DNA from 2 places in the Desulfotomaculum sp. genome. Region 2 is predicted to be linked to the other one. Evidence: riboswitches for the same ligand, from Rfam matches in the RefSeq annotation. Region 2 holds a riboswitch; the other holds the start of a gene.
The links. A riboswitch is a leader RNA that binds a small molecule or an ion and turns the genes downstream of it on or off. The one in region 2 is predicted to bind FMN.
Positions count from the first base shown of each region.

Region 1: it holds a riboswitch for FMN, as region 2 does, so the genes downstream of both, ribB (3,4-dihydroxy-2-butanone-4-phosphate synthase) here and ribD (bifunctional diaminohydroxyphosphoribosylaminopyrimidine deaminase/5-amino-6-(5-phosphoribosylamino)uracil reductase RibD) in region 2, are expected to answer to the same signal.

Region 1 is NZ_CEVWQM010000024.1:36,944-41,880, reverse strand. It holds gene asnS (asparagine--tRNA ligase) at 1-474, opposite strand, end outside; gene ychF (redox-regulated ATPase YchF) at 731-1,834, shown strand; gene ribB (3,4-dihydroxy-2-butanone-4-phosphate synthase) at 1,898-2,569, opposite strand; FMN riboswitch at 2,688-2,834, opposite strand; gene AC1U9Z_RS13760 (acyl-CoA dehydratase activase) at 2,979-3,752, opposite strand; gene AC1U9Z_RS13755 (double-cubane-cluster-containing anaerobic reductase) at 3,757-4,914, opposite strand.
Region 2 is NZ_CEVWQM010000003.1:87,979-92,915, forward strand. It holds gene AC1U9Z_RS02495 (bifunctional 3,4-dihydroxy-2-butanone-4-phosphate synthase/GTP cyclohydrolase II) at 1-1,007, opposite strand, end outside; gene AC1U9Z_RS02500 (riboflavin synthase) at 1,020-1,673, opposite strand; gene ribD (bifunctional diaminohydroxyphosphoribosylaminopyrimidine deaminase/5-amino-6-(5-phosphoribosylamino)uracil reductase RibD) at 1,655-2,785, opposite strand; FMN riboswitch at 2,906-3,036, opposite strand; gene AC1U9Z_RS02510 (acetate/propionate family kinase) at 3,256-4,449, opposite strand; gene pduL (phosphate propanoyltransferase) at 4,485-4,937, opposite strand, start outside.

The DNA of each region.
Region 1 (4,937 bases), on a different contig from region 2:
AGTAATAATGGGGCTATCCACCAGGGTAAAGTCATTTTGGTGAAAGAAATCCCTCGCTGCTTGCTCTATTTCGGACCGGACACGCAGAATGGCATTTTGCCTAGGTGTACGAATCCAAAGGTGACGGCGATCCATTAGGAAGTCCACCCCATGCTCCTTATGGGAGATCGGATATTCCTGGGCCAGGTTAATAATCTCCAAGCCAGTAACCGTAAGCTCATAGCCCCCCATTGAACGGGGTTCTTCCCGCACCAGACCCTTTAATCTTATGGCTGATTCTTGGGTAAGTTCTTTAGCCAGATCAAAAAATTCCGGGGCTTCCTTCTTTACTAAAACTCCCTGAACCATCCCAGTACCATCCCGTAATATCAAAAACTGAATCTTTCCTGAAGACCTTTTATTGTACAACCAGCCCTGAACCGTTACCTCTTCACCCACATGTTTTCCTAAATGTTTAATTAAAGTTCCTTGCATAGAAAACATTTCACCTCAAATTCTTAGCAAACTTGGCTTATTCCAAAACGAGCACTTCATTTCATACTATATCATTCTACAGGACCCCAAATCTATACAAATCATACAAGTTAATTAAGAACGCAGGGTTTTAGTAGAATGATACTTTTCAAACAATGACCGATAATAACTAAATATTTTTTTAACTTGCCATGCAAATTTTTTCTTACTATACTTTTAAAGGTATGCCTAAAATATTTTTACAAGGAGTAATTGAATGTCTTTAAAATGTGGAATTGTCGGGTTGCCTAATGTGGGGAAATCCACCTTATTTAATGCCATTACCCAAGCGGGGGCGGAATCTGCAAATTACCCCTTTTGTACCATTGAGCCCAATGTAGGGGTCGTATCTGTTCCTGATCTGCGTCTGGACAAACTAACTGAATTGGTGGTGCCTAAAAAGACCGTTCCAACCACCTTTGAATTTGTTGATATAGCCGGTTTAGTGAAAGGTGCCAGCCGTGGTGAGGGCTTGGGCAATAAGTTTTTAGCACACATCCGGGAAGTGGATGCCATTGCTCATGTGGTGCGTTGCTTCATTAATAATGATATTACTCACGTTTCCGGTAAAATTGATCCAATCAATGATATTGAAGTAATTAACTTGGAATTAGTATTGGCTGACTTGGATAGTATGGAGCGTCGACAGGAAAGGCTAGCCAGTAAACTCAAATCCCAGGATAAACAGGCGAAAACGGAGTATCAGTTAATCCAAAGGTTAAAGGAAGAAGCTCTGGCCCAGGGTAAGCCAGCACGAAGCATGGCGTTTTCGGAAGAAGAGATGAGTTTGATTAAATCCTTTCATTTGTTAACGATAAAGCCAATTATCTATGTCACCAATATAGACGAGAATGACATCCAGGATTTTGAAAATAATCCCCTGGTTCAACAAGTGAAGGAATATGCCAGACTGGAAAATGCTACCGTAGTCCCTGTCTCTGCCCAATTGGAATCTGAAATTGCTGAATTGCAGGGAGACGAAAAGAAGCTCTTTTTGGAAGAATTGGGCCTGGAAGAGTCCGGGTTGGATAAACTCATTCGGGCGGCCTATCATCTGCTGGGACTCCGAACTTACTTCACTGCAGGTGTCCAAGAGGTTCGTGCCTGGACTGTGCCCGCTGGAACGAAAGCTCCCCAGGCTGCCGGTGTTATTCACACCGATTTTGAACGGGGTTTTATTCGGGCTGAGGTTGTTTCCTATGCTGATTTGGTAAGGGCTGGTTCCATGGCCCAAGCCAGAGAAAACGGTAGGCTGCGATTGGAAGGAAAAGAGTATGTGGTACTAGATGGGGATATCATACACTTTCGATTTAATGTTTAAATTAGGAAAGATGATTGAGTAGGAGGGGGCTTCCCCCCTCCTCTCCTACCACTGTACGTACCGTTAGGTATACTGCGGTTCATGTTGCGGTACGATTTCCTTTTCCATTCGATAAGCAATTATATCGCTAATTGTAACTACAATCATATTATTCTTCTCGGCAAATGCCACGATTTCAGGCAACCGCGCCATTGTACCATCGGAATTTGTTAATTCACACAATACACCATAAGGTTTTAAGCCAGCCAGTCGCATTAAGTCTACATTGGCTTCTGTATGCCCCTGTCGTTCCAACACACCGCCCCGTTTAGCCCGCAAAGGAAAAATATGTCCGGGCCGCCGCAGCAAATTGGGTCTTGCAGGGTCAGCAATCGCTGCTTTGACAGTAGTTACACGGTCAGCAGCGGAAACACCCGTCGTAACTCCGCTTGCCGCTTCAATAGAAACCGTAAAAGGCGTTTCAAAACTGCTCGTGTTCACTTCCACCATCATCGGTAAATCTAAAGCCTGGACTCTTTCTTCCGGTAAACACAAGCACACAATCCCACTGCCCTCACGGATTAACAGGGCCATTTGCTCATTGGTCAAAGACTCAGCGGCAAAAAAAATATCCCCTTCGTTTTCCCTGTCTTCATCATCGGTAACTAAAATTCCCTGACCACTACGAAGTGCGTCAAGAGCAGCTTCCATTCTTTCGGTTGCATTTCCAAATCGAGTTAGCAAATTTTGATTCACAGTATATTCCTCCTAAATAATTAGTCGGACTTACTTGAATCAGGGCACACCAGACAGACAGCATGCACTCATGCAAAATAAATTAAAATAATTATTAAGAGCAGATTTTTACTGACTGCCGTATCCTCTTCCATCCGGACTATACCGTCGGCACTGGCCTTTCACCAGTTCTGCTGACCTCTTTAAAGTTAAAGAGCGCTCGCGGGCTCCTCAGTATAACTGAGATACCGCCGGTGGGGAATTTCACCCCGCCCTGAGAATAAGTCGTTATTTGTAAGTATACTTTCTCGTCCACTTTTGTCAACTCTTTATTGCCTTACGCGTTGGGACTTTCACCCTACAGGTAAGGCCCATGCCGAGCATATATAAAAATGCCGTAGCTTTTGGCCACGACATTTTTGAGGTTAATTTAATGCGTTTTCGTTAGTTCCCTGGCAGAAAGGGCTGCTCCCAGCGCACCGGCCAACTGGCTGATTTCTGGCACAATTACCGAACAACCAGCTTCCTCGGACAAACGGTTGCGAACATCGTGGTTTTGGGCCACGCCGCCGGTGAAAATAACACCTTGGTTGGCTCCGAAACGGCTGGCCATGCCCCAAACCCGCCTTGCTACGGACCGATGAATCCCAGCAATGATATCCCGCTTATCGGCACCCTTGGCCAGTAAACTAATCACTTCCGATTCTGCAAAGACAGTACACATGCTATTAATATCCAAGGGGGATCTACCCTCTGCCAACTCCCCCAGTTCACTGACATCAACCCCCAGGGCAGCAGCAATTACCTGTAAAAAACGCCCGGTTCCCGCGGCACACTTATCATTCATGGCAAAGTCAATAACCTTACCTTGATCATTCATCAGAATGGCTTTGCTGTCCTGACCGCCAATATCAATTAACAAGCCACCCCGCCCAACCAGGTAATTGGCACCCCTGGCATGACAGTGAATTTCCGTAACTGCTTTGTCGATCATGCCCAAGGAAATCCGACCGTAGCCAGTACCAACGATAGCTTCCACATCACTGGTCTTACATCCTACAGAATTTAATAGTTCTTGATAAGTGTTTAAACCGGCATCCCGGGGACTCCAACCGGTTGGACGAACCAGGTATTTTATCTCATCATCAATTAAGAGCACAACCTTTGTGGAAACTGAACCCACATCAATGCCAGCTGTAATCATACTTTTATTCTCCTTGAACTAACTCAAGAAAAGCTTGCACACGAACCCTCAATTGCTCTACATCCGATTCCGAGTAGTCCGTTTCCAAATGCAGATAGGGTAAGTTTAGTTGGTTTTGCACATAATCCCGGATGACAAAGGCTTCAATGTTGTAAGTATGGCAGGCCTGCCAGGTTAAATCCACGATGGCATCTACCTGATACTCCTTCGCCATTTTATGAATTAATTCCAGTCTGCCATCATTGGGTGTCATACAGGAGCAAGGAATGTTTAGGTATTTTTCTGCCAGTGCCACCATGACATCTTTGGTTTCACTCTCATCCACCAATCGATCCAAAGCCTTATAGCCGGAGCAATTTTCAAAGGCAACCACAGATGCCCCACTTTCCTCCAGTAAACGAACAACCTTTTCCGATCCGAAACCAACTGGGCAACCAGTTAGTAAAATTCTTGGGGTTTCCTTGGTGAAGGGGCTAATGCCTTGGGCAGTTAATGCTTCAATTTCTGCTGTGAGCTGCTCCACCAAAGAAATACCATCTTCTTTATTAATATTAAAGCCCTTGGTCCAAACGGAAACCAATAAATCCACACCAGTTATAGGGGATGGTTTAGCCTTCGTGGTGGCATGCAAGCGTCTCATGGCATCTCTTTCCTTATTCATGAGCTTAACTGCCTTACGGATATCTTCCTCTGTGATCTCTACTTCAAACCTTTCAGCCAGCCAGTCTTTTAGAACAACCATTTCCTGGGTCCAGACTGCCAGAGCCGCTTCCCCCTGGGAGGTTTGGGGTAAATTCATCACATGCATGGGTTTAATCTTGCTCATTAACTCATACATTTTTTTCTTACCGTCACAGGTTGTTTCAGCCACCAGCACATCAGCCGACTCGAAATAGGGGCATTTGCCGTTGACCGCAAAACCATAGCTGGATTTAATCAATGGACAGAGGTTTCTTGGTAAGTCCCTTTCAGCCGCAGGAATAGGATCCTGACGTGTCCCACAGAGGGTCACCGGATGGGCCCCGGCGGCCAGAATTAACTCCTGGGGTGTGTAGGTACAATAACAACCAACAACTTTTTCCCCTTCTCTTTTGGCATTTTGAACCGTAAGCACATTTAGATTACGGAGTTCATCAAATATTTTCATACTCTCTGGTCTCATGTCTTTTCCTCCATCAGTAGATT
Region 2 (4,937 bases):
ATGCCATAGTCCCGCAGGTCTGCGGGGAAGCCTAAGGCTAGGTTGGCCTCTACGGTATCTGCCCCCATATCTTGAAGTTTATAGGCCTTAATCTTATTCATCAGGCCGATACCCCGGCCTTCTTGTCTCATGTAAAGAAGTACGCCAACCCCTTCATTTTCGATGGCTTGCATAGCCCTTGCCAATTGATCCCCACAATCACAACGCACGGAGCCAAAAACATCCCCGGTTAAACATTCAGAGTGAACCCGTACTAAAGGTGCCTCCACACTGGATAGGTCCCCTTTGACCAAGGCAATATGTCCCTTGCCATCGATTAGGCTCTCATAGCCAACTGCTGTAAATTCACCGTATTGGGTAGGCATTTGGGCCGACTCAATTTTCTTAATAAATTTTTCGTGGTGTCTGCGGTATTTGATTAATTCCGCAATGGTGACTAGCTTTAAATCATGGGTTTTACAAAATTCCACCAATTCGGGAACCCTGGCCATGGTCCCATCATCCTTCATAATTTCACAAATAACCCCGGCCGATCTTAGACCTGCCAATCTAGCTAGATCCACCGCAGCCTCGGTATGACCAGTCCTTACCAAAACCCCGCCTTCCTGGGACCGCAAGGGAAATATATGACCTGGACGACGTAAATCTTCGGGTTTTGTATTGGGATCTAGCATTTTTTTAATGGTTAGGGCACGCTCAACAGCCGAAATACCTGTGCTGCATTCCTTTGCATCAACGGATACGGTAAAGGCAGTTCCATTGGGATCCGTGTTATTGGATACCATTGCCGGCAGATCCAATTCATCAAGACGCTGACCATATATGGGCATACAGATCAAACCGCGCCCGTAGGTGGCCATAAAGTTCACAGCCTCTGTTGTGGCTAATTCTGCAGCCATGACCAGGTCACCTTCATTTTCGCGATCTTCATCATCAACGACCACAATCATTTTTCCTGCACGAATATCTTCAATGGCCTCTTCAATTGTATTAAATTTGTATGTCATGACTTTTCCCCCTTATAAAAATCCGTTGGCTGCTAAAAATTCCAGATTAATTTTACTATCAGCAGCTTTGTCTTCCTGCTGCCCCTGTAATAACCGTTCGATATATTTGCCAATAATATCCGATTCAAGGTTCACAGAATTACCAATCTTCTTGTCTCCCAGGACAGTGGCCTGGGCTGTATGAGGAATTAATGATACTTGAAATTTATCCCCAGCAAAATCAACCACCGTAAGACTGGTACCATCGATGGCTACGGAACCTTTTTTAATAATATATTTCATCACCTGGGGTGGGGCCTGAATCGTAACGATGGTGGCAATATCATATCTTTCCTTACCAACAATGGTACCTATCCCATCCACGTGACCGGATACCATATGCCCCCCCATGCGGTCACCAAGCCGCAAAGCCCTTTCCAGGTTAACCGGACTGCCAGGCTTAAGATCCCTGAGGTTTGTTTTCGCCAGTGTCTCCGCCATTACATCGGCGGTAAAGGTCCCTTTATCCATTGTAGTAACGGTTAGACAAACACCATTGACAGCGATACTATCACCAATTTTTGTATCTTGCAGAACCTTGGAGCCTAAAATATGTAGTCCGGCTGAATCCGGTCCCTTTGATATACCCCTAATGGTGCCAATCTCTTCTACAATTCCGGTAAAGATATGCCATTCCCCCCTTTCGAGGTATAACCAGTCACGAGATAGTCTGTTCCCAACGGTTGCACTGACATCTGATAAATTTGGGTGGCATCCTGTAAACTTGTTATCCCTTCACCCCGGACAGGACCAGGGGCAAGGTCACCCCCGATAATTTTGGGTGCTATAAACCAAGCAATCTTATCAACGATACCAGCATTTAAGGCAGAACCACTGATTTTCCCGCCGCCTTCGATTAATACACTGGCTATTTGTTTTTCTCCCAGTAGTTCCATTAGTTTAGCCAGATCTACCCCTGGCCCTGCCCCAGGAACTACCATAATCTCTGCTCCGGCTGCCATTAGGCTTGCCTTACGTTCTACCGGTGCTGACTCATTTGTGGCAATAATCGTATGGGCCGCCGACTCCTGAATAAGCACTTGGCTAGCAGTAGGGGTTCGGGCCATGCTATCTACGATGATGCGGATGGGGTCTTTGCCTCTGACCTCAGGCAATCTCGCCGTAAGTGACGGATTATCTGCCAATACGGTATTTACTCCCACTAAAATGGCATCATATTGATCCCTTAACCGGTGGCCATATGCTCTGGCTTCATTACCGGTAATCCACTTTGATTCCCCACTGGCAGTTGCTATTTTGCCATCCAGACTGGTGGCAGCCTTTAATACCACAAAGGGCTTTTTGGTTGTAATGTATTTTATAAAAACCTCATTTAATTCTCTGGCCGCCTCTTCCAGCAGGCCGGATATTACTTCTATACCAGCATCCTTTAAAATATTTAGCCCCTTGCCAGCAACCAAGGGATTCGGGTCCAGCATGGCTGCCACAACCCTCTTCACTCCCGCCTTGATCAAAGCCTCTGTACAGGGGCCCGTTCTGCCATGATGACAACAGGGTTCCAAAGTAACATACACAGTGGCATCCTTAGCCCTTGCCTTGGCGTCGGCCAAGGCAACCACCTCGGCGTGGGCACCACCTGCTTTCGCGTGATAACCTTTGCCAACCACTTCGCCATCCTTTACCAAAACAGCCCCCACCATGGGGTTAGGGCTAGTACGGCCCCTTGCTTTGGCTGCCAGTTCAAGGGCCATTTGCATATAGCACCTGTCCTGATCCATTTTTTCATCCCCTTAGAAAAACTCTTTGTGCCTAATAAACAAAATAAAACCCTGAAAGGATCAGGGCTTTTTGGCAAAGGCAAGTAGGCCATGCAAAAGAATGCTTTTTGCAGGCTCAACTATAACCTTCTTCCATCCAGACTTTAACTGTCGGCTCTGGCATCTCACCAGATCATGCCCCAAGGGGCTCGCGGGCTTGGCCCTTTGGCCATACCGCCGGTAAGGAATTACACCTAACCCTGAAGGTTTTGTTTATTAATTTAACTCCATTATATTCCTGAGTTTGTTCGTATGTCAATCTTTAAATAACCCACTCAGGTTTTTACCTATATTTTGACCAGTTTGTTTCAAATCATGCATGTGGTACAAATGGGACAACAAACCTGTTCCTTTTGTACCTATAAAAAAGTGTCGCTTGACTACTAAGGGGTAGTTTCGCGACACTTCTTTACTTTATATAAATAAACGATCTACTGAACCAGTTCTTTGGTTTCCCGAGCAATCATTAATTCTTCATTGGTGGGAACAACCATTGCTACAAAGGGGGCACCGGGCTTACTGATGATAACTTCTTTACCCCGGGATTTGTTTTTCTCTTCATCAATTTGTAAACCCGTGTAGGCAAGTCCTTTTAAGACCCTTGCTCTCATGTCAACGGAATTTTCACCAATGCCACCGGTAAAGGCTACTATATCCAAACCACCCAGGGCTGCTGTGTAAGCTCCAATATATTTAATAATACCATAGGCAAACATACTCAAAGCTAATTCAGCTCTTTCGTTGCCTTTGTTGGCAGCATCTTCTAGGTCACGGAAATCACTGCTGATACCGGAAACACCCAATACGCCACTCTTCTTATTTAAGACATTACTAATATCTGCAAGACTTATTTGCTCCTTCTCCATTAGGAAAGAAACAATGGCTGGGTCCATATCCCCGGTTCTCGTACCCATCGGCAGACCTGGCAGAGGAGTAAAGCCCATGGAAGTATCCTGTGATACCCCATTGCCTACTGCAGAAATACTAGAACCATTGCCCAAATGGCAAACAACAATCTTTAACTCTTCAACGGGTTTGCCTAATATTTCCGCTGCCCGATAAGAAACAAACTTGTGAGAAGTGCCGTGGAAACCGTAACGACGAATTTTATACTTCTCATAATATTCGTAGGGAATAGCATAAGTATATGCTTGCTTGCTCATGGCTGAATGGAAAGCAGTATCAAACACTGCCACATGTGCTACATGGGGCATCAGTTCTTGACAAGTTTTAATACCCACAATATTGGGGGGATTGTGGAGAGGTGCCAATTCTGACATTTCCTCTAACACCTTCATCAGTTCAGCATCAATTACCACAGATGTATTAAATTTTTCACCGCCGTGTACCACACGGTGTCCTACAGCCTTAATTTCCGCGGTGTCCTTAATGGCACCATATTTTTCATCGGTAATGCATTTTAAAATGGTCTCAAGGGCAGCTTTGTGGTTTGGCAGGTCTTGCTCCAATACCAATTCTTCACCCTTACTATTTTCCTGCTTAATTCTGGAACCAGCGATCCCAATTCTTTCAGATAGGCCAGAAAGCAACACGGATTCTTGGGTCATGTCCATTAATTTATATTTAATAGATGAACTACCACAGTTAACAACTAAAACTAACAAGGGGGGTCCCTCCTCTAACGCGATTACTTATTTATCTATTTTACAAGCTCGGAAATATGTCCATGGATCTTATAGGCATATACGACATCACCGTTTCTTAAACCAACAGCATTTCCTTCATCAGTATCCACATGCATTTCTAATTGGTACTTGTCACTTACACGAACCAATACATCCCCAAAGATAATTCCTCTGGGTCCCTTGGCTCTTACATAAATTCTATCGCCATCTTCTAAACCGTATTTTTCAGCATCAGAAGTATGCATGTGAATATGACGAGCAGCAATGATAGCACCTTCATCTACGGTTACTGAGCCAGCAGGTCCAACTATTGTTACAGAGGCAGATCCTGCTAAATCGCCGGAGTCTCTAAGGGGAGCCTTAATGCCAATTTTGAAGCAGTCAGAAATAGAAAGTTCTACTTGGCTTTTCTTGCGTTCAGGTCCAAGTACGCGAACCTTTTCAATAACACCCTTGGGTCCAACAAC